DNA from 4 places in the Streptomyces sp. NPDC102514 genome. Region 3 is predicted to be linked to each of the others. Evidence: riboswitches for the same ligand, from Rfam matches in the RefSeq annotation. Region 3 holds a riboswitch; each other region holds the start of a gene.
The links. Region 3 has a riboswitch for cyclic di-AMP ahead of ACZ60E_RS37390 (M23 family metallopeptidase). Riboswitches for the same ligand answer to the same signal wherever they lie in the genome.
Positions count from the first base shown of each region.

Region 1: another riboswitch for cyclic di-AMP. It lies ahead of ACZ60E_RS40450 (transglycosylase family protein); the one in region 3 lies ahead of ACZ60E_RS37390 (M23 family metallopeptidase).
Region 2: another riboswitch for cyclic di-AMP. It lies ahead of ACZ60E_RS11415 (M23 family metallopeptidase); the one in region 3 lies ahead of ACZ60E_RS37390 (M23 family metallopeptidase).
Region 4: another riboswitch for cyclic di-AMP. It lies ahead of ACZ60E_RS06140 (M23 family metallopeptidase); the one in region 3 lies ahead of ACZ60E_RS37390 (M23 family metallopeptidase).

Region 1 is NZ_JBVJLW010000024.1:5,611-13,255, reverse strand. It holds gene ACZ60E_RS40475 (SurA N-terminal domain-containing protein) at 4-651, shown strand; gene ACZ60E_RS40470 (nucleoside triphosphate pyrophosphohydrolase) at 709-1,695, shown strand; gene ACZ60E_RS40465 (globin domain-containing protein) at 1,882-3,102, opposite strand; gene ACZ60E_RS40460 (cytochrome P450 family protein) at 3,274-4,569, shown strand; gene ACZ60E_RS40455 (LysM peptidoglycan-binding domain-containing protein) at 4,799-5,701, shown strand; cyclic di-AMP (ydaO/yuaA leader) riboswitch at 5,921-6,091, shown strand; gene ACZ60E_RS40450 (transglycosylase family protein) at 6,096-6,803, shown strand; gene eno (phosphopyruvate hydratase) at 7,287-7,645, shown strand, end outside.
Region 2 is NZ_JBVJLW010000004.1:19,534-27,178, reverse strand. It holds gene ACZ60E_RS11435 (MarR family winged helix-turn-helix transcriptional regulator) at 1-416, opposite strand, end outside; gene ACZ60E_RS11430 (dihydrofolate reductase family protein) at 529-1,674, shown strand; tRNA gene ACZ60E_RS11425 (tRNA-Met) at 1,727-1,800, shown strand; gene ACZ60E_RS11420 (PP2C family protein-serine/threonine phosphatase) at 1,981-3,114, shown strand; cyclic di-AMP (ydaO/yuaA leader) riboswitch at 3,370-3,527, shown strand; gene ACZ60E_RS11415 (M23 family metallopeptidase) at 3,539-4,588, shown strand; gene ACZ60E_RS11410 (aldo/keto reductase) at 4,682-5,626, shown strand; gene ACZ60E_RS11405 (PrsW family intramembrane metalloprotease) at 5,804-7,102, opposite strand; gene trmB (tRNA (guanosine(46)-N7)-methyltransferase TrmB) at 7,173-7,645, opposite strand, start outside.
Region 3 is NZ_JBVJLW010000019.1:114,631-122,275, reverse strand. It holds gene ACZ60E_RS37405 (bifunctional acetate--CoA ligase family protein/GNAT family N-acetyltransferase) at 1-1,444, opposite strand, end outside; gene ACZ60E_RS37400 (HPr family phosphocarrier protein) at 1,617-1,898, shown strand; gene ACZ60E_RS37395 (GntR family transcriptional regulator) at 2,216-2,908, opposite strand; gene ACZ60E_RS37390 (M23 family metallopeptidase) at 3,169-3,942, opposite strand; cyclic di-AMP (ydaO/yuaA leader) riboswitch at 3,955-4,110, opposite strand; gene ACZ60E_RS37385 (M16 family metallopeptidase) at 4,358-5,746, opposite strand; gene ACZ60E_RS37380 (M16 family metallopeptidase) at 5,743-7,107, opposite strand.
Region 4 is NZ_JBVJLW010000002.1:241,207-248,851, reverse strand. It holds gene ACZ60E_RS06150 (tyrosine-protein phosphatase) at 1-534, opposite strand, end outside; gene ACZ60E_RS06145 (alpha-galactosidase) at 703-2,826, shown strand; cyclic di-AMP (ydaO/yuaA leader) riboswitch at 3,111-3,286, shown strand; gene ACZ60E_RS06140 (M23 family metallopeptidase) at 3,289-4,215, shown strand; gene ACZ60E_RS06135 (TetR/AcrR family transcriptional regulator) at 4,388-4,966, opposite strand; gene ACZ60E_RS06130 (MFS transporter) at 5,133-6,635, shown strand; gene ACZ60E_RS06125 (SDR family oxidoreductase) at 6,770-7,645, shown strand, end outside.

The DNA of each region.
Region 1 (7,645 bases), on a different contig from region 3:
TCCTTGCACCGCCGCCGTCGCACCGCGTTCCTCCTCACCGCCGCGCTCGTCGCCGCGGCCCCCCTCCTGACCGCCTGTGGCAGCGACGCGCATCCCGGTGCCGCGGCCGTCGTCGGCGACGACCGCATCACGGTCTCCCAGCTGGAGAACCGGGTGAACGAGGTACGGACCGCGCAGCGGGCCGCCACCACGGGTGAGGCGCAGTACGAGCAGGCCATCGCCAAGTCCGGCGGCCTCACCCGCGACACCCTGCACGGCATGGTCCTCGACCGGGTGCTGCACCGGGCCGCCGACGACGCGGGCGTGAGCGTCACCCGCAAGGAGATCCAGGAGGCCCGCACCGGCCTGGAACAGCAGGCCGGCGGCGCGAAGGCCCTGGAGGTGAGCTGGCTCCAGCAGTACGGAGTGCCGCCCGAGCGGCTCGACGACAACCTCCGCGTCCAGATCGAGGCCCAGAAGCTCGCCGCCGCGCTCGGCACGGACACCAGCCAGCCGGCCTTCTGGAAGGCACTGTCCGACGCCTCCAAGAAGCTGGACGTCGACCTGAACCCCCGGTACGGCAGCTGGGACGTCGAGAAGAGCAGCCGCGTCGACGCCAAGCTCCCGTGGGTGCGCGACATCACGGCGGCGGCGAGCCAGAAGACGATGTGACCGCCGAAGGCCTGTGAGCCCGTACCGTCCGGCGCACGTGACCTCGATGTCAGTGGCGTGGGTTACGTTCGAGGGGTGAACGCATCCAGCCCCGGGCGCATCGTCCTGCTCACCACCAGCCACCGTGTCGCGCCCGGACTCCTGTCCTGGCCCGCCTGGCAGGCGCTGCACGGCGCCGACCGCGTCCTGTGCGCGGACGGCGCCCACCCGCAGCTGCCGTATCTGCGCGAGGCGGGCATCCAGGTCGAGGAGGCCGCGCCCGGCGCCCAGGAGCTGGTCGACGCCTGCGCCGGGGGGCACACGGTCACCGTCGTCGCCACCGGCGAGGGCGAACCGCGCCTGACCGACGGCCTGGCCCGGCTGGCCGGCACGGGACGCGTCCAGATGCCCGACCTCGAACTGCTCCCCGCCTCGTACGACCTTCCGGGCGCCCGCCTCCTCGACCTCGTCCAGGTGATGGACCGCATCCGCCTCGAATGCCCCTGGTCGTCGCAGCAGACCCACGAGGGCCTCGCCAAGTACGGCATCGAGGAGGCGTACGAACTGGTCGAGGCCATCGAGGAGGGCGACCGGGACGAGCTGCGCGAAGAGCTCGGCGACGTACTGCTCCAGGTCGTCTTCCACTCCCGGATCGCCGAGGAGGGCAGCCCGGAGGACGGCTCGGAGCCCTTCTCCATCGACGACGTCGCGGCCGGCATCGTCACCAAGCTGATCCACCGCCACCCGCATGTGTTCGGCGACGAGACCGCCTCCACACCCGAGGAGGTCAAGGAGCACTGGCTGCGCACCAAGGCGGTGGAGAAGCAGCGGACGTCGGTCACGGCGGGCGTCCCGCTGGGCCAGCCCGCCCTCGCACTGGCCGCGAAACTGGTCTCCCGCGCACGCACGGCGGGCCTGGACACCCCCTTGCCCCAGGGCGAGGGCATCGGCTACGAACTCCTGGCCCTGGCAGCGCAGGCGGAGAAGTCCGGCGTGGACCCGGAAGCATCCCTGAGAGCAGCGGCTCGCTCCTACCGGGACGCCATACGAGCAACAGAGTCCTGACCGTCCCTTTCCAACCCCCTCCAGGTCAGCGCCCCAAAGGGGCGCGGGGAACTGCGCGCCCGACCCCCACCGAACCCGCACCCGACGTACAAGGCCGGGGCGCAGCCCCGCCGTTCAGGGGCGCGGGGAACTGCGCGACCAGCCACGACGGACCCGCAGACAACACACCACCCCCCCAGCGGAGCGTCACCGCGGCTGGGGCCGCCGCAGCAGCCACGCTCCGGGCCCAAGGGCCCGACACCCGTCCCGGTCCCGTTCCGGCCCGGTGGTCGGGAGTTCGTCACAAAAGACCCGCCCCGGCTCCACCCCGAGCCCGGCAAGCACGGAGGAGATCCCCGACACCAACCCCGGCGGCCCCGCCAGATAGACATCGTGCCGAGCCCAGTTCGCCCGGTTCCCCAGAGCCGTCAGCAACCGCTCCGTGGCCTGGGCCTTCGGCCGCCCCGGCGCGGGCGTGAGCACGGTGACGTCCAGCCAGGGCAGCCGCGTGCGCAACCCGTCGAGCACGGCCCGGTCGTAGAGGTACGCGACATCGCGGGCGACGACGAAGAGCCGCGCCTCGTCGTACGCCCCGGACGCCCGCCCCAACTGCTCCAGCAGCGCCTTCACCGGCGCCCACCCGGTACCGGCCGCGATGAAGGTGGGGGGCCGCTCCACGGGCGTACGGAGCGTCAGCCTGCCCCCCGGCGCGCCGAGCCGCAGGACATCGCCCTCCCGGGTGCGGCGGACGAGTTCGGGCGACAGGGCACCGCCCGGGACGAGGCTGATGTGCAGATCGAGTGTGCCGTCGCAGCGGGGCGCGTTGCCGACGGAGTACGGGCGCCAGACTCCCGGGACCCGGGGGCTGCCCACGCTCACGTACTGGCCCGGCAGATGGGGGAGGGGCCGGTCCGGACGGAGCGTCAGCACGGCGAGGTCGTCCCCGCCCCCGGTGCTCCCGGGCAGTCCGGTGCGGTCGACGACCTCGGCGTCCCACCAGGACGGCTGCCCCTGGCTCTCCGACTCGTCCGCGCCCTCCAGCATGGCGTCCGTGACGAGCGCGTACGCCTCGCCCCAGGCCTTCTCCACCTCCGGGTTCCACGCCGACCCGGACACGGCGGCGAACGCGGCGATCAGGCTGTCTCCCACGGCCGTGTAGTGCTCGGGGCGCGCCAGATACTTCCGGTGGTCGCGCCCCAGTTCCCGCAGGTACTCGTGGAGTCCCGGCCCCTCCAGGCGGGCGACGACGAGCGCCAGGGCGGTGAACAGCCGGTCCCGCTGGCGTTCCTTGTCCTCGGGGGAGTCCAGCGGGAACAGGGCCCGGACATCGGGGTGGTGCCAGAACAGATGCGAGTAGAAGTACTTGAGCGCGAACTCGGCCCGCCTTTCGACGACCGCGAAACTGGTCCGGAGTATTTCGGGGTCCACGCCCGCGAATGTAGATAGCGGGGGAGCCGGACAGTCAAGAGGGGGAACATTTAGGGACAGCCCGTCATCAAACACGTAAGGCGGTCATGGTCGCGGTCGGCGCGGGAGGGTGGGCGCGGGCCGGCAGGACGCCGGGCGGGTGCGGGCCGCCCCTGCCGATACCGTCGAGGAGTGACCGAAACGCCTGCACAGCCGCCCGCGCCGACCACGGGGCAGCCCGTCCCCGAACTCTTCAGCTGGGAGTTCGCCACCGATCCCTACCCGGCGTACGCCTGGCTCCGTGAGCACGCCCCCGTGCATCGGACGAAGCTGCCCAGCGGGGTGGAGGCATGGCTCGTCACCCGTTACACGGACGCCAAGCAGGCACTGGCCGACGGCCGGCTCAGCAAGAACCCCGCCCATCACGACGGGACCGAGCACGCGAAGGGCAGGACCGGCATTCCGGGGGAGCGGAAAGCCGAGCTGATGACGCACCTGCTCAACATCGACCCGCCGGACCACACCCGGCTGCGGCGGCTCGTCAGCAAGGCGTTCACACCCCGGAGAGTGGCCGAATTCGGTTCCCGCGTGCAGGAACTGACGGACCAGCTGATCGACGGGTTCGCCGGGAAGGGCGAGGCGGACCTCATCCACGACTTCGCCTTCCCGCTCCCCATCTACGCGATCTGCGACCTCCTCGGCGTCCCGCGCGAGGACCAGGACGACTTCCGCGACTGGGCCGGGATGATGATCCGGCACGGGGGCGGGCCCAGGGGCGGTGTCGCCCGGTCGGTCAAGAAGATGCGCGGCTACCTCGCCGAGCTGATCCACCGCAAGCGCCAGGAACTCACGGACGTGCCCGCACCGGGCGAGGACCTGATCTCCGGCCTCATCCGGGCCTCCGACCACGGCGAGCACCTCAGCGAGAACGAGGCCGCGGCGATGGCCTTCATCCTCCTCTTCGCCGGTTTCGAGACAACCGTGAACCTCATCGGGAACGGCACCTACGCGCTGCTCACCCACCCCGGCCAACGGCAGCGGCTGCAGGACTCCCTCGCGGCCGGCCACACGGACCTGCTCGCGACCGGCGTGGAGGAACTGCTCCGCTACGACGGGCCCGTGGAGCTGGCCACCTGGCGGTTCGCCACCGAACCGCTCAGCGTCGGCGGACAGGACATCGCCGCCGGTGACCCCGTACTCGTCGTGCTCGCGGCGGCCGACCGCGACCCCGACCGGTTCGAGGACCCGGACACGCTCGACCTCTCCCGCCGTGACAACCAACACCTCGGTTACGGCCACGGCATCCACTACTGCCTCGGCGCGCCCCTCGCCCGGCTGGAGGGCCAGACCGCGCTGGCCACGCTGCTGACCCGGCTGCCCGACCTGCAACTGGCGGGAGATTCGGCCGATTTGAGGTGGCGTGGCGGGCTCATCATGCGTGGATTGCGCACGCTTCCGGTGGAGTTCACCCCGGTCGCGAAGTCTTGACGGAAGTCGACCGAAGTCATGGCGGCCGTAGCACCGAAGGCGACGGAAGGTGAGCCTCCGTCAACTCTGTGATCTTCACGTTATCTACGCTGCACCGACTTGTGACAAGAGTTCGAGTGCCGCTACGTTCACCCATCAATGCGGCAGGTCCGCCCGTCGCAGCAGTCACGAGCACGGCTTTCCGCCGTGCCCCGTGCGTATTCCTTGCTGTCACGCGAAAGGCAATCGCATGCTCTCCGGGAACGGCCGTCATCGTCGCCCCCGCCAGGCCCCGGCGCTCCTCGTCGCCGCCGGCGTGGCCGGATCGGCCATCGCGATCCCCCTGCTCGGTGCGAGCGGCGCGAGTGCCGCCAGCGGTACGACCTGGGACGCGGTCGCCGAGTGCGAGAGCGGCGGCTCATGGAGCGCCGACACGGGCAACGGGCTCTACGGCGGACTCCAGATGAGCCAGGAGACCTGGGAGCAGAACGGCGGCCTCGACTACGCGCCGAGCGCCGACCAGGCCAGCCGTTCGCAGCAGATAGCCGTCGCCGAGAAGATCCTCGCCAGTCAGGGGACGAGCGCCTGGGTGACCTGTGGTCTCGTCGCCGGTCTGACGCAGGACTCCGGCTCCGCCGACGTCGACACAGGCCTCGCCGAGGACGCCACGAGCCCGTCGGCCGACGCCGATACGGCAAAGGGGAGCGACAGCGCGAAGTCCGACTCGTCCACGGACGGCGACGCGAAGTCCGACGACGACTCCGCCTCGGAGTCACAGAGAACGGACAGCTCGTCCGCCGATACCAAGGCGAAGGGTGACGACTCGGACAAGTCGTCCCAGAACGACGACGCTTCGGCCGACGAGGCCGCGGACAGTTCCGGCCGCCACCGGGGCGGCAGCGCCGAAGAGGTCGACATGGCCCCCCGTGCGGACGACTACGCCGGCCGGCACGCCTCGCGCAGCGACAGCACCTCACGCGTCCTCGCCGACGAAGGCTCGTACGCGGTCCGTTCCGGCGACAGTCTCTCCAGCATCGCCGACTCCCTTGGCATCGACGGCGGGTGGAGCGAGCTCTACGCCGCGAACAAGGACAGTATCGGCTCCGACCCGGACTTCATCATCCCCGGTCAGCGCATCGCGGTCGACGGCTGAGCGAGTGTCGAGCAAGTAGTGATCAAGGCGCCGAATCGGGCGAAAAGCAGCGGCAGTTCGCGCTGAATGTCCGATTTGGCGAATTGAGACATGGATCTCAACACCCCTGATCGTCTTTGAAATTCGGCGCGGCCCGTGTCTACGGTCGTGACCGCTCGCCATTGGTGAGCCCCGACGGTCGCACGCCGAATCCTGCCAACGGCCGTACGGGAACAGTCGTCGCGTAAAGCGCCGTAGGCAGGAGCGGGGGACCCAAGGTAAGTGCCGGAGCCGGTCGTCGAGACCGGATACGGCTTGGGGTTAAGCCGCGTGACAGCAGTGTCGCGCGGCCGGGCAACTCACTCGGCCCGAACCCGACAGCTCACCTCGCAGGCGTCGGTGAGGGGATCACTTCATGCTGCTTTCGAGCAAGGGCAAGCACCGTCGCCCGTCCAAGGCCACCCGCATCGCCACGCTGGCCGGTGTCACCACCGCCGCCGTCGCCGTCCCGCTGATGGGCGCCACGGGAGCCTCCGCCGCCACCGCCTCCGAGTGGGACACCGTCGCCCAGTGCGAGTCCGGCGGCAACTGGTCGATCAACACCGGCAACGGCTACTACGGCGGCCTGCAGTTCTCGTCCTCCACCTGGGCCGCGTACGGCGGCAGCTCGTACGCCTCCACCGCCGACCAGGCCTCCAAGTCCCAGCAGATAGCCGTCGCCGAGAAGGTTCTCGCGAGCCAGGGCAAGGGTGCCTGGCCGAGCTGTGGCGTGGGCCTGTCCGGCGCCTCGACCGGTGGCTCCACCGCCCCGTCGGGCTCCGACAGCTCCAGCGGCTCCAACCAGAGCACCACGCAGCCGCAGCAGCAGAACTCGCAGTCCTCCGAGGAGCGCGCCTCGCGTTCGCAGGAGCGTCCGGCGGCGAAGAAGACCGTCGAGACCCCGACCGGCAAGAAGGTCAAGAAGGGCGACGGCGAGTACAAGGTCGTCAAGGGTGACACCCTCAGCGAGATCGCCGCGAAGGAGAAGGTCAAGGGCGGCTGGGCGAAGCTGTACAAGCTCAACGACGACATCGTCGACGACGCCGACTTCATCTTCCCGGGTCAGCAGCTGCACCTCAGCTGACGACGGCCGCACCACGGCCGGCCCGCCCTCGGCGGTTCATCGGTCGCGTCCCCGCTTCGGCGGCCCGGACATGACCGCGGGCATCACCGCGGACATCACCTCCGGTCGAGGCACTGGCCGCTCGGCCTCGACCGGACGTCCGGCCCACATCCGAATCGCGACTGAACCACAGCGCCCTCACATCCGTGTCCTCCATAGTGGGGGCCTCGTGAGGGCCACCCCCGTCCCCCACGGGCTCCCCGCTCCGGTGCGTGTTCCCCCGTACGCACCGGGGCGGGGCTTTTTTGTGCTGTTCTTTCTGCCTGTTCTTTCCGCTCGTGTCTTTGTTCCGTTCGGAAACAATTTCCTCTCGGTTCTGTCCAGGGGGCGGTCGAGGGCTGGCCGATCCCCGGCAGCCGGTTAGGCTCATCCCGCGGGGCCACCACGGCCTGCGCGCAACCGGGCCTCCGGCCCGGCACAGCTTGTGTCACATCCCAGAAGGAGATGCTCGTGCCGTCCATCGACGTCGTCGTAGCCCGGGAAATCCTGGACTCCCGAGGCAACCCCACGGTCGAGGTCGAGGTCGGCCTCGACGACGGCAGCACGGGTCGTGCCGCCGTTCCGTCCGGTGCCTCCACCGGTGCCTTCGAAGCAGTCGAGCTCCGTGACGGAGACCCCAACCGCTACCTCGGCAAGGGTGTCGAGAAGGCCGTCCTCGCCGTCATCGAGCAGATCGGCCCGGAGCTCGTCGGCTACGACGCCACCGAGCAGCGCCTCATCGACCAGGCGATGATCGACCTCGACGCCACCGACAACAAGGGCTCGCTCGGCGCGAACGCCATCCTCGGCGTCTCCCTCGCCGT
Region 2 (7,645 bases), on a different contig from region 3:
TCCTCCAGCTGCCCCACCTGCTCCGGGGTGAGCCGGTCGAAGAGGGTCGCGCGGACCGTCTCCACATGGCCGGGAGCCGTACGCTCCAGCAGTGCCATCCCCTCGTCGGTCAGGACCGCGGTACTGCCGCGCTTGTCGCTGGGGCAGCCCTCACGGCGTACCGCCCCGTCCTTCTCCAGGCGCGTCACCGCGTACGTCAGCCGGCTGCGCGTGATCTTCGTCCGCTCGGCGAGATCGGTCATGCGCAGGCGGCGGTCCGGCGCCTCGGAGAGGTTGGCCAGGATGGAGTAGTAGACATGTGGCATACCGGCCTCCTGCTGGAGCTGCCGGTCGATCGCGTCCTCCAGGAGGTGGGAGGCGGCGATGTAGGCGCGCCAGGCGCGCTGCTCCTCGGGGGTGAGCCAGCGGGTCGTCATGCCCCCAGTGTAAGTTTGCTTCAAACTTGAACCAAGCCGAGCCGAAGCCCGGGACCGGGCCCCGCCCCACCCGCCTCGCTTGCCCCACCCACCCGCGAAAGAGAGCGCGTCCATGCCCCACCCCCACGTCCTGTTGTCCGCCGCCGTCTCCCTCGACGGCCGTCTGGACGACACCGGCCCCGAACGGCTGCTGCTCTCCGGCCCCGCCGACTTCGACCGGGTCGACGAGGTACGGGCCGACTCCGACGCCATCCTGGTCGGCGCGGGCACCCTGCGCGCCGACAACCCCCGGCTCCTCGTGAACTCCGCCGAGCGCCGCGCCGCCCGCGTCGCCGCCGGCCGGCCCGCGTACCCGCTGAAGGTCACCGTCAGCGGCACCGGCGACCTGGACCCCGCCGCCAACTTCTGGTCCACCGGCGGCGAGAAGGTCGTCTACACGACGGACGAGGGCGCCGTGACGGCCGCCGAGGCCCTGCACGGGCTCGGCGTCGACGTCGTTGCCGTGGGGCCCGGACTGGACTGGCGGGCCGTGCTCACCCACCTCCACGACGTCCGCGGCGTACGGCGGCTCATGGTCGAGGGCGGCGGCCGGGTCCACACCCAGCTCCTCCAGCAGGGCCTCGCCGACGAACTGCAGCTCGCCCTCGCGCCCCTCGTGGTGGGCCAGCCGCACGCGCCGAAGCTCTTCGGGGACGGCGCATACCCCGGCGGCCCCCGCAGCCGGCTGCGGCTGATCGAGACCCGGCCCGTGGGAGACGTGGTGCTCATGCGGTACGTGCCCACCGCGCCCGGAACCGGACCCGTACCCTCCGCCGCCGACCACCGGTGGCTGGCGCTCGCCTGCGAACTGGCCGCCGAGTGCCCGCCCTCGCGGACCGCCTTCAGCGTCGGCGCGGTCGTCGTCGCGGCCGACGGCACGGAGCTGGCCCGCGGGTACTCCCGCGAGTCCGACCCCGTCTCGCACGCCGAGGAGGCCGCGCTCGCCAAGATCGCGCCGGACGACCCCCGGCTTCCCGCCGCCACGGTCTACAGCAGCCTGGAGCCCTGCGCCCGCCGCGCCTCGCGGCCCGCGCCCTGCGCCCGGCTGATCCTCGACGCGGGCGTGCGCCGGGTCGTCACCGCGTGGCGCGAGCCCGACACGTTCGTGGCCGCCGCCGACGGCAACGGCCTGCTCGCGGCGGAGGGCGCCGTCGTCGTCGTACTCCCGGAGCACGAGAGCGCGGCCAAGGCACCCAACCGCCACCTGAACCGGGGCTGACATCCACCCGTGTGCGCGGGGTCCCGCGAATGGCGTACAGTGGTCTCAACGACGCGGGGTGGAGCAGCTCGGTAGCTCGCTGGGCTCATAACCCAGAGGTCGCAGGTTCAAATCCTGTCCCCGCTACTGAAGGCCTGAGGCTGGAATCCAATGGATTCCGGCCTCAGGTGTTTTGCGGCCTCAGGTGTTTACCTTCCTCTGTGCCGTCCCCGCGCCGGCGCTCACTCGCCCGGTCCCCGTCCGTTCGCCCCGCCCCGCCGGTCCCGGAACTCTGGACGGAGCGAGGTGGTCGAGGGCAGGAGACACGTGATCGGGCGTCGAGCGGTCGAGCAGCGGTCGCCGGGCTCCGCCGGGCCGCCGCCGGACAAGCGGACCGGCCTGTATCCCCGTACCCGCGCGGTCGTCCGCGTGCTCCCCGCGCTGCTGATCGTCGCGGGTGTCTTCTACGACGTCCTCACCCCGCAGTACATCACCGCCGCGCCCTTCTTCTCGGCCGCCTCGCTCGTCGCCGCGCCCCTGCTGTCGCTCGGCGCCACCGTGTGGACGGGCGTCGCGGGCACGGCGGCCATGGTGCTGGTGACCGTGCGGTTCGCCGTCGACGCGAGCGGGATCACCGAGATCGCGACCGTGGCCACGGTCGCCTGCCTCGCCGTCGTCATCAACCGGCTCGTGAGCCTGGGCAACGCCCGGCTGGCCTCCGCCCACGAGATCGCCGAGGCCGCCCAGCGGGCCGTCCTGCCCGAACCCGCCGCGCGCACCGGCGGCCTCGACCTCGCGGTCCGGTACGTGGCCGCGCAGACCGACGCGCTCATCGGCGGCGACCTCTACGCCGTGCAGGACACCCCGCACGGCGTACGGCTCGTCGTGGGCGATGTGAGAGGGAAGGGCATGGGCGCGGTCGCCGCCGTGGCCGTCGTCATCGGGGCCTTCCGGGAGGCCGCCGAACAGGAGAGCACCCTGGAGGGGGTCGCCCAGCGGTTGGAGCGGTCGCTGATGCGCGAAGGGGTGCGGCGCGACAGCGTCGAGGTCTTCGAGGGCTTCATCACCGCCGTGCTCGCCGAGATCCCGCACGGCGCCCAGCGCGTACGGCTCGTCAACCGCGGCCATCCCGGGCCGCTCCTGCTGCGCGGCGACGGAACCGTACGCACGCTCGCCGCGGCGGAACCCGCGCTGCCCCTCGGGATGGGCGACCTGGGCGCCTGGCCCGACCGCGCGCAGGAGGAGGACTTCCCGGGTGGGGCCATGCTGCTCTTCCACACGGACGGACTGTCCGAGGCCCGGGACGGACGGGGTGTGTTCTTCGACCCGGCGGCACGGCTGTCCGGGCGCCAGTTCGCCGGGCCCGACGCGCTGCTCACCGAGGTGGTGGACGACGTGTTCCGGTACACCGGGGGCGGCGGTACGGACGACATGGCGCTGCTCGCCGTCCGCCGGCCGTGAGGGAGCCGGGACGCTCTTCCGGACCTATATCACCTGCAGTAGTCGAACGACGCCCCTGCGCATAACAACTGACACACCGTCAATAAAACCCGTACCTGTGAATGGCGATCAACTCGCCCGATTTACCCCGCTCCCAGCGTTTAAGTCCAGGCCAGGAGCCGTAACGATCATCAAGAACAGCTTGGAATCCGGTGCCTGAGTCTATTAACGTTCGATAACGCAGCGCGGTGTCCCAGCCGTCACAAGAGACGGCTCCGTGCGCACGCGCCGAATCCCGCAAGGGAACCGGGGAACCACCTACATGGGGTGAATCGCGTGTCTTTCGTGGTGGTGAACACCGCGGTTGACGCGCGTAGGAGACCTTCCTGCTCCGAACCCGTCAGCTAACCCGGTAGGCGAGAAGGAAGGAAAGGAGCGCGCCCACGTGGCGTTCAACAGGCCTGCCCCCACACCCTCGTTCATGCCTGACGAGGTGACGGGAGAGACCTCGGGCGAGAAGAAGCCCGACACCTTCGCCTTCGGCGCCCGCAGGGACGACGAGACCTGGGAGCCCTGGAATCCCAGCGCGGACACCGTCGTTCCCGTCCGCGGCAAGCACCGCGTCGCCAAGCAGCGTGGCGGGGGACTCGCCCGCAGCTCCACCGTTCTGGGCGTCGGTGTCATAGCCGCCGTCGGCGCGGGCGGCATGGCCTCCGCGCAGACCGGCAAGCCGCCGGTGTCGATCTCGATCCCCGACCTGCCCAACGTCGGCTCGCTGATCTCCGACGACGAGGCCCCCGAGGGTTCCAGCACGGCGCTCACCGCCGCCGGACTCACCGAGGCCGACGCCGAGGAGGGCAACGCCGACGCCGGCGAGGCCCTGCGCTCGCGCATCATGCTCCAGGCCGAACTCCAGCAGGACCAGGTCGACCGCGAGGCCCAGGCCGCCGCCGAGGCCGCCGCCGCGAAGAAGGCCGCCACGCTCGCCGCCAAGGAGCAGGACGCGGCGAAGGCCAAGGCCGCCGCCGCGAAGGCGAAGAAGGAGGAGGAGGCCAAGGCGAAGGCCGAGGCCGCACGCCTCGCCGAGCTGGCCAAGCAGTTCACACTGCCCACCTCCTCGTACACGATCACCTCCACCTTCGGGCAGTCCGGCTCGCTCTGGTCCTCCGGTCAGCACACGGGTCTGGACTTCGCCGCTCCCACGGGTACCCCGATCAAGGCCATTCACAGCGGCACGATCACCGAGGCGGGCTGGAGCGGCTCGTACGGCTACCGCACGGTCCTCACGCTCGACGACGGTACGGAGCTGTGGTTCGCCCACCAGTCGTCGATCGGCGTCAGCGTCGGGCAGAAGGTCAGCACGGGCGACGTCATCGGGCGCGTGGGTGCCACCGGGAACGTCACCGGGGCGCACCTCCACCTGGAGGTTCACACGGCCGGCGGCACCGGGATCGACCCGATGGCCTGGCTGCGCGGCAAGGGCCTCAACCCGTAAAGCCCCGACCCGCAAGCCGGTGTCCGCGCCCTGTGGGGTCGCGATGTCGCGGTGCATGGAATACGGCCGTCCGGTTCGGCCGTTGGTTTTGGCATGACTTCTCTTCGCAAGCTGGGTTCGTCCGACCTTGAGGTCTTTCCGCTCGCCCTGGGCGGCAACGTCTTCGGCTGGACCGCCGACCGGGCCGACTCCTTCGCCGTCCTCGACGCGTACACGGCCGCCGGCGGGAACTTCGTGGACACCGCCGACGCGTACTCGGCCTGGGCGCCGGGCAACGAGGGCGGCGAGTCCGAGACCGTCATCGGCGAGTGGCTGACCGCGCGCGGCAACCGCGCCGACGTCCTCATCGCCACGAAGGCCGGCGCGCATCCCGCGTACAAGGGCCTGTCCCCGGCGAACGTCAAGGCCGCGGCCGAGGCGTCGCTGCGCCGGCTGCGGACGGACCACATCGACCTCTACTACACCCACTACGACGACCCCTCCGTGCCGGTCGAGGAGTTCCTCGGGGCCCTGGACGAGCTCGTGCGCTCCGGCAAGGTGCGCGCGATCGCCGCGTCCAACATCTCCGCCGAGCGGCTCCAGGAGTCCCTGGACGCCTCCGACCGCGAGGGGCTGGTGCGGTACGTGGCGCTGCAGGCCCAGTACAGCCTGGTGTCGCGTGACACGTACGAGGGTCCGCTGCAGGAGGTCGCCTCGCGCGGCGGACTGGCCGCAGTCCCCTATTACGGGCTCGCCTCGGGCTTCCTCACCGGCAAGTACCGGGCGGGCGCGGACGTCGACAGCCCGCGGGCCGGTGCGGCGGGCAAGCATCTCGCGTCGGAGCGGGGGCAGCGGGTGCTGACCGCGCTCGACGAGGTCGCCGAGGAACGCGGCGCCGAGCTCGCCACCGTGGCCCTCGCCTGGCTGGCCTCCCGCCCCACGGTCGCCGTCCCCCTGGCCAGCGCCCGCACCCCGTCCCAGCTCCCGGCCCTGCTGTCGGTGGCGGACCTCACCCTGACGGACACGGACCTCACAAAGCTGACACGCGCGTCGGAGTGACCCTCGCGGGGCGGGGGGGGCAGGGTTGGGGCGGGCTTGCGTTGTTGCTTTGGCTTTCAGGGGCGCGGGGAACTGCGCGCCCAGCCCGAGACGGCCCGCACCGGGCACTCGACCCCAAGCACGGCGGTGCTGCCCCCCAAGGGGCGCGGGGAACTGCGCAACCATGCAAGCAGGCGGTCAGGACCGGTACGGGTTGTACGCCGGGTAAGGCGGCGGATACCCATACCCCGGCCCAGCCCAGGGCACAGGCACCGGCACCGCCGAAGTCGCCCGCGCCGCATACGCCAGCGCCGGCCGAGCCGGCTCCCGCCGAGCCCACAGCTCGTGCAGCAACTCCCGCTCCCGCACGGCGAAGTCGGCCCCCGCCCGCCCCCGCCGGCCCCGGTGGCGAAGAAACGCCAGCGACGTCGCGTACGCCTCGTACTCCGCCACCGCCCGCCCCGCATCCCGCCCGCCGTGATGCGTGGCGTACTCCCGCGCCAGCCGCCGCGCCTTCATCGAGCCGAGCACGAACGGCTCGGGCGCGGCCAGCCACCCCGCGACGGCGTACGAGGGCAGCTCCGTGCGGACCGTGCCCAGTTCGCGCTGGCGTGTCCAGACGGCCAGCCACGTGAGCAGTCCGAAGGACGGGACCATGAACGCCGCGTAGACCGCGAAGAAGCCGTACTCCCCGAACGCCGACGAGCCGTTCCACATCGCGTGCATGCCCATCGCGAGCAGCAGCCCGGTGATGGGCAGGACGACGCGGCGCACCTGGTGGCGGTCCGCGGAGAGCGCCGCGATGCCGAAGCCGATGCCCGTCAGCACGGTGAACAGCGGATGCGCGAAGGGCGACATGATCACGCGTACGAAGAAGGTCGCGGCGGTGACGGAGAAGAGGCCCGTGTCGCCGGTGAGCTGGTCCGTGCCGAAGGCCGTGCCCAGATAGAGGATGTTCTCGGTGAACGCGAAGCCGGTCGCCGTGACGCCCGCTATCACCACGCCGTCGACTATCCCCGTGAAGTCCCGTCTGCGGAACAGGAAGACGAGCAGGACCGCCGCCGCCTTCGCCGACTCCTCCACGATCGGCGCTATCACCGTCGCGCCGAGGGTGTCCGCGTGGGACGGGTCCGCCGTGGCCGTCGCTATCCACTGCGTCGCGAAACTGTTCGCGACGATGGCTATCAGCGCGGCCGCGCAGGCGCCCCACGCGAAGGAGAAGAGCAGATTTCTCCAGGGCCCCGGATCCACCCGGTCCAGCCAGCGGAACGCGGCGACGAGCAGGGGCACGGGGAAAATGGCGAGGCCGAGGCCCACCAGGAAGCCCTCCGTGCCGGTCTGTTTGCGGACGAGGGCCAGGATGACCAGGCCCGACAGGGCGAGCAGGGTGGTCAGCGCGGCGTAGCGCACCCACGTGCGCTGCCACCAGTGTGCGTGCCGACGGGCGCCTCCGGCGGGGAAGCCGGGGGGTGTCGGGGGTGGGGGACTGGTGGCCATGACAAAAACCCTAACGAGGGAGGGGCTCGGCCCGCGAGAGCGCCCCGTCCCGGGGGTGGGGGGAGCGGCTTCAGGTGCCCGTGCTGTCCGTACCGCTGTCCGTGCCGTCGTTGCTGTCCGTGTCATGCGGTACGCGGCGGAACAGGAGATCGTTCACCACGTGGCCCTTGTCCAGGCCCTGGGCCTCGAAACGGGTCAGCGGGCGGAAGTCGGGACGCGGCGCGTAACCGTTGCCGGGGCGGGTGTTCTCGAAGTCCGGGTGGGCGGAGAGAACTTCCAGCATGACTTCGGCGTACGGTTCCCAGTCCGTCGCGCAGTGCAGCAGCGCGCCGGGGCGGAGGCGGGACGCGGCGAGCGTGAGGAACTCCGGCTGGATCAGACGCCGCTTGTGGTGGCGCTTCTTGGGCCAGGGGTCCGGGAAGTAGACGCGCAGGCCGGCGAGGGAGTCCGGGGTCAGCATCTCGCGGAGCAGGATGATCGCGTCGCCGTTGGCCACGCGGATGTTGGGCAGGCCGGCCCGGTCCGCGAGGTTGAGCAGGTTGC
Region 3 (7,645 bases):
GCCGCAGCAGGGCGGACACCGTGGCGTGCGGCAGCCGGGTGGCCCGTACCGCGTGTCCCTGGGGCGCGGCTCCGCCGTGCCGCGCGCCCTGGACGACGACCAGCGGCTTGGCCGCGGCCGTCCGCCGGGCGAGGCGCGTGAACTTGCGCGGGTTGCCGATCGATTCGAGGTACATGAGCGCGACATCGGTGTCCGGGTCGTCGTACCAGTACTGAAGGACGTCGTTGCCGGACACGTCCGCGCGGTTGCCGGAGGAGACGAAGGTCGACACGCCCGTCACCCCGGTGACCCCGCCGCCGCGCCGGTGCAGCCGGGACAGCAGCGCGATCCCGATGGCTCCGGACTGGGCGAACAGGCCGATGCGTCCGGTGCGCGGCATCTCCGGGGCGAGCGAGGCGTTGAGCCGGGTGCGCGGCGAGGTGTTGATGACTCCGAAGGCGTTCGGCCCGATCAGCCGCATCCCGTACGTCCGCACCTGGCGTACGAGCTCGCGCTGGCGCTCCCTGCCCTCGGGGCCGCTCTCGGCGTACCCCGCGGAGACCACGACGAGCCCCTGCACCCCGTGCTCGCCGCACTCCGCGACCGCTTCGGGGACCCGCTCGGCCGGGACGGCGATCACCGCGAGGTCGACGGGCTCGCCGATGTCGCGAACGGAGCGGTGGGCGGGGACTCCGGCGAGCTCCTTCTCCTGAAGTTCGCCGTTCACCGCGTACAGGCGCCCGGTGAAGCCCGCGTCGCGCAGGTTGTCCAGGATGCTGCGGCCCACTCCCCCGGGGGTGCGGCCCGCTCCGACGACCGCGACCGAACCGGGTGCCAGGAGCCGGGCCACGGAACGCGCCTCCGCCCGCTGCTCCCTCGCGCGCTGCACGGCGAGGGAACGGTCGGTGGGCTCCAGGTCGAACTCCAGGCGTACGACGCCGTCCTCGAAGCTGCGCTTCTGCTGGTACCCGGCGTCCGTGAAGACCTTGATCATCTTGCTGTTGGCGGGCAGCACCTCGGCGGCGAAGCGGCGGATGCCGCGCTCACGGGCGACGGCCGCGACATGTTCGAGCAGGGCGGAGGCCACGCCGCGGCCCTGATGGGCGTCCTGGACGAGGAAGGCGACCTCCGCCTCGTCCGCGGGGGCGGAGGCGGGCCGGCCGTCCGCGGCGATGCGGTCGTACCGTACGGTGGCGATGAATTCGCCGCCTACGGTCGCCGCGAGTCCCACCCGGTCCACGAAGTCGTGGTGGGTGAAACGGTGGACGTCCTTGGCGGACAGACGCGGGTACGGCGCGAAGAAGCGGTAGTACTTCGACTCGGCGGACACCTGCTCGTAGAAGCTGACGAGGCGGTCCGCGTCGTCGGCCGTGATGGGCCGGACGCGCGCGGTGCCGCCGTCGCGCAGCACGACGTCGGCCTCCCAGTGAGCGGGGTACTCGTGCCGGTCCGTCGGGGTCTGCATGGGGCCCAGAGTACGACTCGGGTCCGACAACGGCGGGTTCGCGCCCGGCGGGGACCCGGGGCAGTCTTGGGGCCCGGGCCGGTCCGGGCCCGCACCCGCGCACGGCACGCCTCACCGTTCACCGTATGGAACACTGGTCTAGACAACCTTGACACCTGAAGGGCAGCATCACATGGCTGAGCGCCGCGTCAACGTCGGCTGGGCCGAGGGCCTGCACGCCCGTCCCGCCTCCATCTTCGTCCGGGCGGCCACGGCCACCGGCGTCCCCGTGACGATCGCCAAGGCCGACGGCAACCCCGTCAACGCCGCGTCCATGCTCGCGGTCCTCGGCCTGGGCGCCCAGGGCGGCGAGGAGATCGTCCTGGCCTCCGACGCCGAGGGTGCGGACGCCGCGCTCGACCGCCTCGCGAAGCTGGTCGCCGAGGGCCTCGACGAACTCCCCGAGACCGTCTGACCCTCAGGCCCTCTCGGACCCCTTGGGACCTCTTGGGACCCTTCGGGTCTCCCCGGACTCCGTCGGACCCCATCGGTCCCCGTACGGCGGAGCCGCGTCACCCACACCCCGGGCGACGCGGCTCCGCCGTTCGCGCGTCCGGGAGCGTACGGGGCCGGGGCCGTTCTTTTCCTGCGTGCGGCGTATTGATTTCCGCCCGCCTCCACCCGCTTCCGCGCGCACTGAAATGACGTGCTCCACAATTCAGGGCACGCGGAAGAAAAGGGCACCGGAAATAGGGCCCTGCCGAATATCTCTCTTTGTATACGGTGCTTCTGTTAATGCCGCAGGCCCGCTGTGTTTACGGGATGTTGCGAAGTCCTCACACGCTCGGCGCGGTCCCCGCCGGGAAAACGCAGCCGGTGCGCGGACATCGCCCGCTCCGTGTGCAGCGCCGTGATCGCCCTGGCCCGGTCGCTGTCACCGCGGGCCACGGCGTCCACGATGGCCCCGTGCTCGGTCCAGGACTCGGCGGGGTGCGCGGGCGCCTCGACCGAGTACATCCAGGCGATCTTGTGCCGCAGCTGGCCGAGCGTCGAGGTCAGCGCCGGGCTGCCCGAGGACTGCGCGAGCGTCTCGTGGAACCAGCCGCCGAGCGAGCGCAGATCCTCGCTGTTGCCCCGCCTGGCCCGCTCCTGGCCGAGCCTGACCAGGCCGCGCAGCACCTTGAGATGGGCCTCGGTGCGCCGCTGGGCGGCACGGGCGGCGCCCAGCGGCTCCAGCAGCACGCGCATCTCCAGGAGGTCGGCGGCCTCCTGCTCCGTGGGTTCCGCGACGCACGCGCCCGCGTGCCGGCGGGTGACCACGAAGCCCTCCGCCTCCAGGGTGCGCAGCGCCTCGCGCACGGGGACCCGCGAGACGCCGTAGCGGCGCGCGAGCAGTTCTTCGGTGAGCCGGCTGCCGCGCTCGTAGACACCCGCGACGATGTCGTCCCGGATCGCCGTGCATACCGAGCGCGCGGGAATACGCATGACCGGACCTCCGCCTTAATCCCCGCGAAACGCGGTCGATTGACGCTTGTTCGGTGACTCTATTGCAGAGAACGGGAAATTCCGAAGGCAGCCGGGAATCCATGGATATTTTTTGGACACACCGGGCTTCTGAACAGGCGGTCGTCCGGTACGAAAGTGACCGGAAGCCGTCCGAACGCGCGTAGGCCCCGGCTCGGTGAGCCGGGGCCTACGACGGAGATGCGGTGCCGCGCGGAACCGCGGCGGCGGGTGCCGTGCGGTCAGACGTTCACGCCGTGCCCGCGGAGGTAAGCGATCGGGTCCATGTCGGAGCCGTACTCGGCGGTGGTCCGCGCCTCGAAGTGCAGGTGCGCCCCCGTGACGTTGCCCGTCGCCCCGGAGAGGGCTATCTGCTGCCCCGGAGTGACCGTCTGGCCGACCGAGGCACCGATGGACGAGAGGTGCCCGTACTGGGTGTACGTGCCGTCGACCATCTTGATGACGATCTGGTTGCCGTAGGAACCGCCCCAGCCGGCCTCCACGACGGTGCCGGAGCCCACCGCGTGCACGGCGGTGCCGCTGGCGGCGTGGAAGTCGATGCCGGTGTGGCTGCCGGAGGACCAGATGCCGCCGCCGGCCTGGTAGGACGTGGAGACGTACGAGCCGGTGATCGGCGCGGTGTAGGCGTTGAGGCGCTTGCGCTCGGCCTCGCGGGCCGCACGGGCCTTGGCCTCGCGCTCCTTCTCGGCCTTCGCCCTGGCCTCCTCCGCACGCTTCTTCGCGGCGGCCTCGGCCTTCTCGCGGGCGGCGGCCTGGTCGGCGGCCTGGCGCTGGGCGACGGCCTGCGCGTCGATTTCGTGGGCGACCGAGTCGCCCATGGTGACGGCCTTGAGGGGGCCCGTCTGCTCGATCTCGCTCTCGGCGGCGAACGCCGGGGCGGCCAGCGTGCCCACGACACCGGTGGTGGCCAGGGCGGCGACGCCGACGGTCCTGCGGGTGGTGCGCGTCATGCGGCTGGGAAGACGGTGCTTCCCCGTGGCGCGGGTGAACGCCATGAAGTGGCTGGTCCTTTCCTTCCTTCTCGCCTACCGGGTTAGCTGACGGGTTCGGAGCAGGAAGGTCTCCTACGGACCCCCTTCGGGAAGGGCGTCCGATTCACCCCAGGGACCTGGGTCCCCGGCTCCCCTGGCTCGCGCCATACGGGGACTCGGCGATGACTGTCCGGTGCCGCGGACGCGGCGCAGTGCCTGACGAACAGCCGGACCGACGCTAAGCGGCGCCTCTTTCAATAGACAAACGGATCACCATTTTTGTAGCGCATGCCACAGGGCAGACAGGCAACTTCCCTGCAATACGGACAAACCATGGACGGAGAAGGACAGAAAAGGGCCCGGGTGACTCGTCCAGTCACCCGGGCCCCGACCGTGAACAGGTCCCGCCCGATCGCGGGCCCTGCCCGGTCGCGGATCCCTACTCGGCCGTCACGACGCTGACTTCGCCGACGCCGAGGGCCCTGACGGGCTCCTCGATCTGCGCGGCGTCCCCGACTAGGACGGTCACCAGGCGGTCCACCGGGAACGCGTTCACGGCGGCAGCGGTGGCCTCCACGGTGCCGGTCGCGGCGAGCTGCTTGTACAGCGTCGCCTGGAAGTCGTCCGGCAGGTGCTGCTCGACCTGGTCGGCGAGCGTGCCCGCGACGGCGCCCGCGGTCTCGTACTTCAGGGGCGCGACACCCACCAGGTTCTGCACGGCGACGTCGCGCTCGGCGTCCGTCAGACCCTCGGCGGCGAGGGTGCGCAGCACCTTCCACAGGTCGTCGAGCGCCGGGCCGGTGTTCGGGGTGTCCACGGAGCCGCTGATGGCGAGCATCGAGATGCCCGTCCCGTCCGGAGCGGAGCGCAGCACCTGGCCGAACGCCCGCACACCGTAGGTGTATCCCTTCTCCTCGCGCAGGACGCGGTCCAGGCGGGAGGTGAGGGTGCCACCGAGGCAGTACGTGCCGAGCACCTGGGCGGGCCACACGCGGTCGTGGCGGTCCGCGCCGACGCGGCCGATGAGCAGCTGCGTCTGGACGGCTCCGGGCCGGTCCACGATGATCACGCGGCCGGTGTCGTCGGCGGTCACCGAGGGCACGGGACGCGCCTGGGCCTGCGAGCCGGTCCAGGTGCCGAGCGTGTCCCCGAGCAGCGCGTCGAGGTCGACGTCCGTGAGGTCGCCGACGACGACCGCGGTGGCCGTGGCGGGGCGTACGTGCTTCTCGTAGAAGGCGCGTACGGCCGCCGAGTCGATCGCGGTGACCGTCTCCTCGGTGCCCTGGCGCGGGCGCGACATCCGGGAGTCCGCCGGGAAGAGCTGCCGGGACAGCTCCTTGGCGGCCCGCCGGGCCGGGTTGGCACTCTCGTGCGGGATCTCGTCGAGCCGGTTGCGCACCAGCCGCTCGATCTCGCCGTCCTCGAACGCGGGTGCCCTGAGGGCGTCGGCGAGCAGGCCGAGTGCCTTGGGCAGCCGGGAGACGGGCACTTCGAGGCTGAGCCGTACGCCGGGGTGGTCGGCGTGGGCGTCCAGGGTGGCGCCGCAGCGCTCCAGCTCGGCGGCGAACTCCTCGGCGGAGTGCTTGTCGGTGCCCTCCGAGAAGGCCCGCGCCATGATCGTGGCGATGCCGTCGAGGCCCTTGGGCTCGGCCTCCAGCGGGGCGTCGAGAAGGACCTCCACGGCGACGACCTGCTGGCCGGGGCGGTGGCAGCGCAGCAGCGTCAGGCCGTTGCCCAGGGTGCCGCGCTCGGGCGCCGGGAAGGCCCAGGGCCTGGCCTCGCCGGCCTGGGGCTGCGGGTGGAACTCCATCGTGGCGAGCTCGGTCACTTGGCCGCCTCCTCGTCGGTGTTGTCGGCGGCGCCGGTCTCTTCGGCCGCGTCGGTCTCCTCGGGGGCGACCGGCTCGTAGACCAGCACCGCGCGGTTGTCGGGGCGCAGGCGGGCCTTGGCGACCTCCTGGACCTCCTCCGCGGTGATGTCGAGAACGCGCTGCACGGCGGTCAGGGCGAGCTGGGGGTCGCCGAACAGGACCGCGTACCGGCACAGTTCGTCCGCGCGGCCCGCGACCGTGCCGAGACGGTCCAGCCACTCGCGCTCCAACTGGGCCTGGGCGCGCTCCATCTCCTCGGCGGTGGGGCCCTCCTCGGCGAACCGGGCGAGCTCCTCGTCGACGGCGGTCTCGATGACCGGGACCTCGACGTCGCCGGACGTCTTCACGTCGAGCCACCCCAGGGAGGGCGCTCCGGCGAGGCGCAGCAGGCCGAACCCGGCCGCGACGGCGGTGCGGTCACGGCGTACGAGCCGGTTGTAGAGCCGGGACGACTCGCCGCCGCCGAGCACGGTCAGGGCGAGGTCGGCGGCGTCCGACGCGCGCGTGCCGTCCTCCGGGAGCCGGTAGGCGGCCATCAGCGCGCGCGCCGGGACCTCCTCCTCGACAACCTCGCGCAGCTGCCCGCCCATGGTCTCCGGGAGCGAGCCGTCGCGCGGGGCGGGCTTGCCGTCGTGCCCGGCGATGGAACCGAAGTACTTCTCGACCCAGCCGAGCGTCTGCTCCGGGTCGATGTCCCCGACGATCGACAGCACGGCGTTGTTGGGCGCGTAGTAGGTGCGGAAGAACGCGCGCGCGTCCTCAAGGGTGGCCGCGTCCAGGTCGGCCATCGAGCCGATCGGGGTGTGGTGGTAGGGGTGGCCCTCCGGGTACGCGAGGGCGGTCAGCTTCTCGAAGGCGGTGCCGTAGGGGACGTTGTCGTAGCGCTGCCTGCGCTCGTTCTTGACGACGTCCCGCTGGTTCTCCATCGACTCGTCGTCGAGCGCGGCGAGCAGCGAGCCCATGCGGTCGGCCTCCAGCCAGAGAGCGAGCTCCAGCTGGTGCGTCGGCATGGTCTCGAAATAGTTGGTGCGCTCGAAACTCGTCGTGCCGTTGAGCGAACCGCCCGCTCCCTGGACCAGTTCGAAGTGGCCGTTGCCCTTCACCTGGCCGGAACCCTGGAACATCAGGTGCTCGAAGAGGTGGGCGAGCCCGGTGCGGCCTGCGACCTCGTGACGCGAGCCGACGTCGTACCAGAGGCACACCGCCGCGACCGGGGTCAGGTGGTCCTCGGAGAGCACCACACGCAGGCCGTTGGCCAGGCGGTGCTCGGTCGCTGTCAGGCCGCCGGAACCGGCCTCGGCTGTGGCCGTGTGACCCATGGGCATGTACGTCCCTTCGATCGCGGAAAACTGCTGATTCCTGCTAGTCGTGCCACTGTATGCAAGCGCGCGGACGGCTGGCGAAGTTCCCGCATCGAGTACGCCGAGAGCGAGCACGCGCCCCGCCAGGGGGCGCGGGGAACTGCGCAGTCTTTCAGGGGCGCGGGGAACTGCGCGACCAGCCACAGCGGACCCGCAGCCGACAGGCCCGCAGCCCGGTACCCCTCCGGGGAGCCGCCCCTCAGGGGCACTCCTCCAGGGGCGCTCCCCAAAAAGCACCCCTCCAGAGGAGTGGGGAACTGCGCGGCCGACCAGGACGCCCCGCACCCGACAAGCCCCCTCCACCACCCCCGTGGAAACGGAACGCGGTAGCGTCCTCAAACCTCCGCGGGCACCCGCGGGTCGCGCTCGTGGAGCCTCCGGGGCCGCCTCGATCGGGGCCTGCCAGGCCTGTTGGGGCGATCGCGCACCCGGCCCGACAGGCCCGTACGGACGGGTCGTGGTCCGCGTTGTCAGTACTGCGGTCCACAATGGACCG
Region 4 (7,645 bases), on a different contig from region 3:
CTCGACGCCCACGGCGAGGAGCGTCACGGCGACGGAGAGACCGGCGCGGTCCTTGCCCGCCGCGCAGTGCATCAGGGCCGGGACGCTGTCCTCGGCCAGCGCGTGCAGCACCTGACGGTGCTCGGCCGTGCGGTGCTTGATGATCGTGCGGTAGGACGCGATCATGCGGTTCGCCGCCCGGCCGTCCGAGAGCAGCCCGCGCAGCTCGTCCAGGTTCCCGTCGCGGACCATCTTCCAGAACTCGGCGCCGTCGGCGGGGTCCGTCAGCGGGAGGTTCACGTTCCGCACGCCGGGCAGCTCGACGTCGGCGCCCTCCAGCTTCTGGTCCGCCGCGTTGCGGAAGTCGAAGATCGTGTGCAGGCCCAGCGAGGCGAGGAACGCGGCGTCCGAGGGCGTCGCGTGCGCGAGGTGGCCGCTGCGGAACAGCCGCCCGTACGCCACCCGCCGGCCGTCCGCCGTCGGCAGGCCGCCCACATCGCGGAAGTTGCGTACGCCGGTCAGCTCGGGCTCGGTCGACGGGACCTGCTGCGTCACGGGGGCTCCTCCCCTCGGCCACCGACGCGGCTCGTCGGCGAGGTGCGTATCCGACGATACGACATCGGTTCGTGGGCCAATGAGTTGTCCACAGGCGTTGCCCGAAGGGCAGGTCGGCCCTGATGATGTTGGGGCTTGAGCGTGCCTGTTCGAATATGTGAGGGCTTGATGGTAGAGATCGGCGCAGACGGCCGTACGTGGCTTCTTTCGGGGCCCACGAGCAGTTACGGCCTGCGGCTCGGTGACGAGGACGAGCTGCTTCATCTGCACTGGGGCCCGAGGATCGCGCTCCCCGACGCCGAGGCGCTCGCCGCGGGCCCGGGTCCCGAGTACTGGGCGTTCGAGGCGACCCTCGACGGCCACGAGGAGTACCCGGTCGAGGGCGGCCCCCGCTTCGTTCGGCCCGCGCTGTCGGTGCGCACGCCGGACCGGCGCGGCACCGAATGGCGCTTCGAGGACTACACGATCGTCGACGGGGAGACCGCCGACGGAGAGGCGGCCGAGGGGGCCGGTGGTGACGAGCTGCGGCTGCGGTTCTCCGACTCCGGGCTCGGCATCACCCTGCACTACCGGATGCGGGCCGGTACGGACGTCGTCGAGCGCTGGGTGACCCTCGCCAACGAAGGGCCCGCCCTGGAGGTGCTGCGCGCCGACTCCGCGACCTGGACACTCCCGCAGCGCGACGGGTGGCGGCTGTCCCAGCTGCACGGACGGTGGGCGGCCGAGTCCCGGCTCGTGCGCTCCGAGCTGACGTACGGCGAGAAGATCATCGGCAGCCGACGCGGGCACACCGGGCACCAGCACCTGCCCTGGGTTGCCCTGGACGCGGACGGCACGGCGACCGAGGAGCTGGGCGAGGTCTACGGCTGCGCGCTCGCCTGGTCGGGCACCTGGCGGATCGCGGTGGCCCAACTGCCCGACGCGCGCGTGCAGATCACCGGCGGGGCCGGGTACGACGACTCGGGCCTGCTGCGGCTGGAGCCGGGGGAGACCTTCGTCACTCCCGTCTTCGCGGGGCTGTGGAGCGACGGCGGCTTCGGCGGGGCGAGCCGCGCCTGGCACGCGTACCAGCGCGCGTACGTGATCCCGGACGCGGAGCAGGACCGGCCCGTGCTCTACAACTCCTGGGAGGCCACGGAGTTCGACATCTCAGAGGAGCAGCAGCGGGCGCTCGCCCGCCGGGCCGCCGAGGCGGGCGTCGAACTGTTCGTGGTCGACGACGGCTGGTTCGGGGCGCGCACCAGCGACCGGGCCGGCCTCGGCGACTGGACGGTCAACCGGGACCGCTTCCCGGGCGGACTGAATCCGCTGAGCGACTACGTGCACGGGCTCGGGATGCAGTTCGGCATCTGGGTCGAGCCCGAGATGGTCAACCCGGACAGCGAGCTGTACCGCGCGCACCCGGACTGGGTGCAGTTCCAGCCGGGACGAAAGCGGACGGAACTGCGCAATCAGCTCGTGCTGAACCTCGCCCGTGAGGACGTCCAGGAGTACCTGTGGGAACAGCTCGACGCGCTGCTCTCCAGTGCCCCGATCGACTACGTGAAGTGGGACTTCAACCGCGCCTTCACCGACGCGGGCTGGCTCGGCGAGGCCTACCCGCAACGGCTGTGGGTGGACCATGTGCACGCCCTGTACAAGCTGTTGGACCGGCTGCGGACCGCCCACCCGGGCGTCGCCTTCGAGTCCTGCTCGGGCGGCGGCGGCCGGATCGACCTCGGGATCATGGCCCGTACGGACCAGGTGTGGACCTCCGACAACACCGACCCGCTCGACCGGCTCGCCATCCAGCACGGCTTCAGTCAGGTGCATCCCGCGCGGGCCATGGCCGCCTGGGTCACCGACAGCCCGAACGCGCAGCTCAACGGACGTGTCAGCTCGCTGCGCTTCCGCTTCGTGAGCGCGATGGCCGGGGTGCTCGGCGTCGGCGGCGACCTCACCCGCTGGACCGGGGAGGAACTGGCCGAGGCGCGGACCTGGGTGGAGCTCTACAAGGAGATCAGGCCCGTCGTGCAGGGCGGTGAGCTCCATCGGCTGCGGGCGCCGCAGGGCGGACTGAGCGCCGTCCAGTACGTCCGTGACGGCGAGGTCGTCGTCCTCGCCTGGCTCCAGGCCCAGCACTACGGTGAGCCGGCCCTGCCGGTGCGACTGCGGGGCCTCGACCCGTCGGCATCGTACGAATGCCTCGAAACGGGCGAAGTCCACCGAGGTGCGGTGCTGTTGCACCACGGCTTGCGGACGGGGCTGCGCGGAGACCTCGATGCGGCAGTTATCCGACTGCGTCGTATCTGACTGTTGTGTCCGTAATGGAGCCTTCATTCCAACTCGCGCCGGAGTGAAGGCTCCTGGAGTGGTCCTTGGTGAGCAGCGTCATATCCGTGACGTTCCGCTGTCGCCGTGCTCACGTAAGTCCGCTTTGTTTGCAGGGCTTTAACAAGCGGTGGATAGACCGCATTCACACAGGGTGACCGGTATTTCGGTCGAGGATCAAGAAAACGGGGCACACAGGAAACCCCCAAGCTTGTTTGCGCCTCTTCATGTCGCTTACGTTCACCTCCAATCCGGACGGACGCCCAATCCTGCCGCCGCCCGGAATCCGCACTCACCCGTACGTGGCAGGAGCGGGGGACCCACAGGTAAGACGCCTGTTCCGGTCTCCGGAACGGCTTGGGGTTAAGTCGTGCGAAAGCACGGCCGGGCATCTCCAGCTCGCACCCGACAGCTCACCTCGCAGGCGCCGGAGAGGAATTCGTCATGCCCGCGAAGGGTAAGCACCGCCGTCCCAAGTCCCAGCGTTTCTCGCGTTCCATGGCCGTGGCCGGAACCGGGGGCGCCGCTCTCGCCCTCCCGCTGCTCGGCGCCGCCGGAGCGCACGCCGCGACTCCGCAGACCGCCGCCGATTCCGTGGCGAGCGCCGCGAACGTCTCGACCATCGCGAGCAAGTCCGCCGCCGCCGCTCCGACCGCCGAGAAGCAGGCCGAGGCGAAGAAGGTCGCCACCAGGACGTACGCCGTGCGTTCGGGCGACTCCCTGTCGAAGATCGCCGACACGCAGGACGTCAACGGTGGCTGGAAGAAGCTGTACTCGGACAACCGCACCTCCATCGGCGGCGACCCGTCCCTCATCCACCCGGGCCTGAAGCTCGCCCTCGGCGGCAAGGCGGCGGCGTCCAGCTCCGACTCCACCGCCTCCAAGTCGTCCGACAAGGCCGCCGAGAAGCCCGCGGCCAAGAAGACGACCACGGCGTCCAAGGCGGCGGACACCTCGACGGCCACCGGCTTCACGCTGCCGGTCACGGGGGCGTCCATCGGCACCTCGTACAAGATGTCCGGCAGTATGTGGTCCAGCGGCTACCACACCGGTGTCGACTTCGTGGTGCCCACCGGTACCGCGCTCAAGTCCGTCGGCGCGGGCACGGTCGTCTCCGCCGGATGGGGCGGCGCGTACGGCAACCAGGTCGTCATCCAGCTCGCCGACGGCCACTACGCCCAGTACGCCCACCTGTCCTCCCTCTCCGTCTCGGCCGGTCAGACCGTGACCGGCGGACAGCAGGTCGGCCTCTCGGGTGCCACGGGCAACGTCACCGGCCCGCACCTGCACTTCGAGATCCGCACCACCCCGGACTACGGCTCGGACGTGGACCCGCTGGCGTACCTGCGCGCCAAGGGCGTCTCCGTCTGACGCCTTCCGGCGCTGCCTGACGCGGACTGACGCCCACGGGCGCCGACCGACGTCGGCCGACGTGAATCTCCGAAGGCCGGACCCTGTGATCCCCGGGGTCCGGCCTTCGGCATGTCCCGGGCCGGACGGCCGGACGGCTGCTCAACGGCTGACAGGGGCGGGCGGGGGCGTGTCAGGCCCCCGGATGGTTCAGGGCGCGCACGAACTGCTCCGTGAGCTGCTCGGTGTCGAGGCCGTCCGCGCTGCGCCCGGTCAGGATGTGGAAGAAGGGCGGGCCGATCAGGAGCGCGGTCGCCTGTTCGAGTGAGAGCGCGGTGCCGCTCGGCTTCCGGACCGCCTCCACGACCTCGGCGGCGCTCTCCCCGAGGATGTCGCGGGACGCGAGCAGCGCCGCGACCTCCGCGTCGTGCTGGGCCTCGCCCATGAGGGCACGGTAGGCCGCGCCCGCGTCGGAGCGGGCCAGGAAGCCGACGAGGGCGTCGAGATAGGCCTTGAGGTCCTTGCGGGGATCGCCGCTGCGGGGCACGGACAGTTCCTGCCGGGCGTCGATGGCGCTGGCCTCGTAGAGCACCTCCGCCTTGTTCGACCACCAGCGGTACACGGTCTGCCGGCCCACGCCCGCCCGCTCCGCGATGCCCTTCATGGTCAGGGCCGCGTACCCCACCTCCACCAGAAGGTCGTCGACGGCGTGCAGCACGGCGGCCCGTGCGCTCTCACTGCGGGGCCGACCGCGGCCACTTCCATCCACCATGCCGCAACTGTATACGAGGCACAGTGTCTCGTATGTGCTACCTTTACGGTGCACGGTGACTCGGAAGCGAGTGCCCGGCCCTGCCTCGACCTGTCCCGGGAGGGGCCGGCCGGGCGGTGTCCGGCCGTGCTTCGTGTTCCGTGATCCGCGACAGGAATCGAGAGCCATGACGTCCACACTGGAAGGCACCCTGCGCCCGGCGCGGCGGTCCGGGACCGTGCTCGCCTGCGTGAGTGTGTGCACCGCCCTGGTGGTCGGATTCGTCGCCGCGATCAACCTGGCGGTGCCGCAACTGGCCGCGAGTGCACTGCGACCGACGTCGTCGAACCTGCTGTGGATCGTCGACGCCTACGTGGTGGTCTTCGCCTGTCTGGTCATCCCCGCCGGTGCGGCCGGCGACAAGTTCGGCCGCAAGGGCGTCCTCATGGCGGGGCTCGGCACCGTCGCGTTCGGCGCCGTCGTGTCGGCCGTGGCGCCGAACGTGCCGATCATGCTGACAGGGCGTGCCGTCACGGGCCTCGGCGCCGCCTGCGTCCTGCCGAACTGCGTCGGCATCCTCCTGCACGCCACCGCCCCCGAGCGGCGCCCCCACGCGCTGGCCGTCTGGGCGGCGGCCTCCGGCATCGGCGGCGTCGTCGGCAACGTCGGAGGCGGAGCGGTGCTGAGTACGGGCTCCTGGCGCACGCTGTTCCTGTCGGTCGCCCTCATAGCGGTCTGCTGCCTGGCGTGGACGGCTCGGACCGCACCGCGCAGCGCCCGGTCCGAGCGCACCCTCGACGTGCCCGGCACGCTGCTGTTCGTGGCGGCCGTCGTGGCACTGCTGGCCGCAATCATCGAGGGGCCGGAACAGGGCTGGGGCAGCACGGTCGTGCTCACCGCCTTCGCCTGCAGCGTGCTGCTGGGGCTGTGCTGGGTACGGGTCGAACTGCGCGTCCCCCACCCCATGCTCGACCCGCGCCTGTTCCGCAGCCCGGCACTCAGCGGCGCCGCCCTCGGTATGACCCTCACGTTCTTCGGGAACTTCGGGCTCTTCTATGTCAACGCCTCACTCCTTCAGTACGGACGCGGCTTCTCCGTGCTGCAGGCAGGGCTCGGAATCATCCCGCTGACCGTCCCGCTCCTGCTGGGCACCCGTTACGTACCCGGCCTCATTCGCCGTATCGGCAACCCCGCGACACTCGCCGCGGCCTTCGCGCTCACCGGCGCCGGTCTGCTCGGCCTCTCGTACGCCTCGACCATGGCCTATCCCGTGTACGCGGCCGGTCTGTTCGTCATCGGGCTCGGCATCATGCTGGCCGCGCCCTGTCTGACCGCACAGATCGCCTCGGCCCTGCCCGTGGAGCGGGCGGGCATCGCCGGCGGGCTGCAGTCCGCGACCCGTGAACTGGGCAGCGCTCTGGGGGTGGCCGTCGTCGGCACCGTCCTCACCGCCGGATTCACGCACCACCTGCCCGCCGAACTGAGCCGGCACACGCCGGTTCCGCGCACGGTCCAGGAAGCGCTCACGCTGAGCCCGGCCGACCACACCGCCGTGACCGAAGCCTTCATCCACGGCGCCGACACCGCGCTGCGCGTCGCGGCCCTCGTCGTGCTCCTCGCCGGAGCCCTCGTCGTCGCCGGCAGCCGCCGCGCCCACCGGGCCGCCCCGGCACCGCCCGTCCCGCGGTGACAGCGGGACACCACAGGCCACCTGACACGGCGTCGGAACCGTGCTCAGGCAAGCCCCAACCCACATCCACACCCGACTCCACCCTTCATCTGCCGTTCTCACCTGCCCTTTTCAGGGCGAAGGAGGTCACGCTCATGCGTGCATTCGTCACCGGAGCCACCGGCTGGATCGGCTCCGCCGTCGTCGACGAGCTCGTCTCCGCAGGCCACCAGGTCATCGGCCTGGCCCGGTCCGACCGGGCCGAGAAGGCCCTAGTGGCCAAGGGCGTCGGCGTCGTCCGCGGCGACCTGGACGACCTCGGCTCGCTGCGGCGGGCCGCCGAACAGGCGGACGCGGTCATCCACATGGCCAACAAGCACGACTGGGGCAACCCCGCCGAGTCCGACCGCTCCGAGCGCGCCGCGATCCGGGCCCTCGGCGACGCCCTCGCCGGGACCGACCGCCCGTTCGTGGTCGCCGCGCCGCTCTCCGGCCTCGTCGAAGGGCGTCCCGCCACCGAGGACGACGTCTCCCCGGCCGTCGGCCCGGACTCCAACCGGGGAGGCAGCGAGAACCTCGCCCTGGACTACGTGGCCCAGGGCGTACGGACCGTGATCACGCGGTTCGCGCCGAGCGTCCACGGCCACGGTGACTGGGGGTTCGTCAACTTCCTCACCGCTGCCGCCCGGGAGAAGGGAGTCTCCGGTTACGTCGGTGACGGCTCCGCCGCCTGGTCGGCGGTGCACCGCGACGACGCGGCCCGCCTCATCCGCCTCGGCATGGAGCAGGCGCCCGCGGGGACGCGGCTGCACGCCGTCGCCGAGGAGGCCGTCACCACCAAGGCGATCGCCGAGGCGATCGGCCGCAGCCTCGGCCTGCCGGTCGCCTCCATCACCCCGGGGGACGCCGGACCCCACTTCGGGTTCGTCGGCAGCTTCTTCGCCTCCACCATGACCGCGTCCAGCGACGTGAGCAGGCGGCTGCTGTCCTGGGAGCCCACCGGCCCGTCCCTGCTCGCGGACATCGACGCG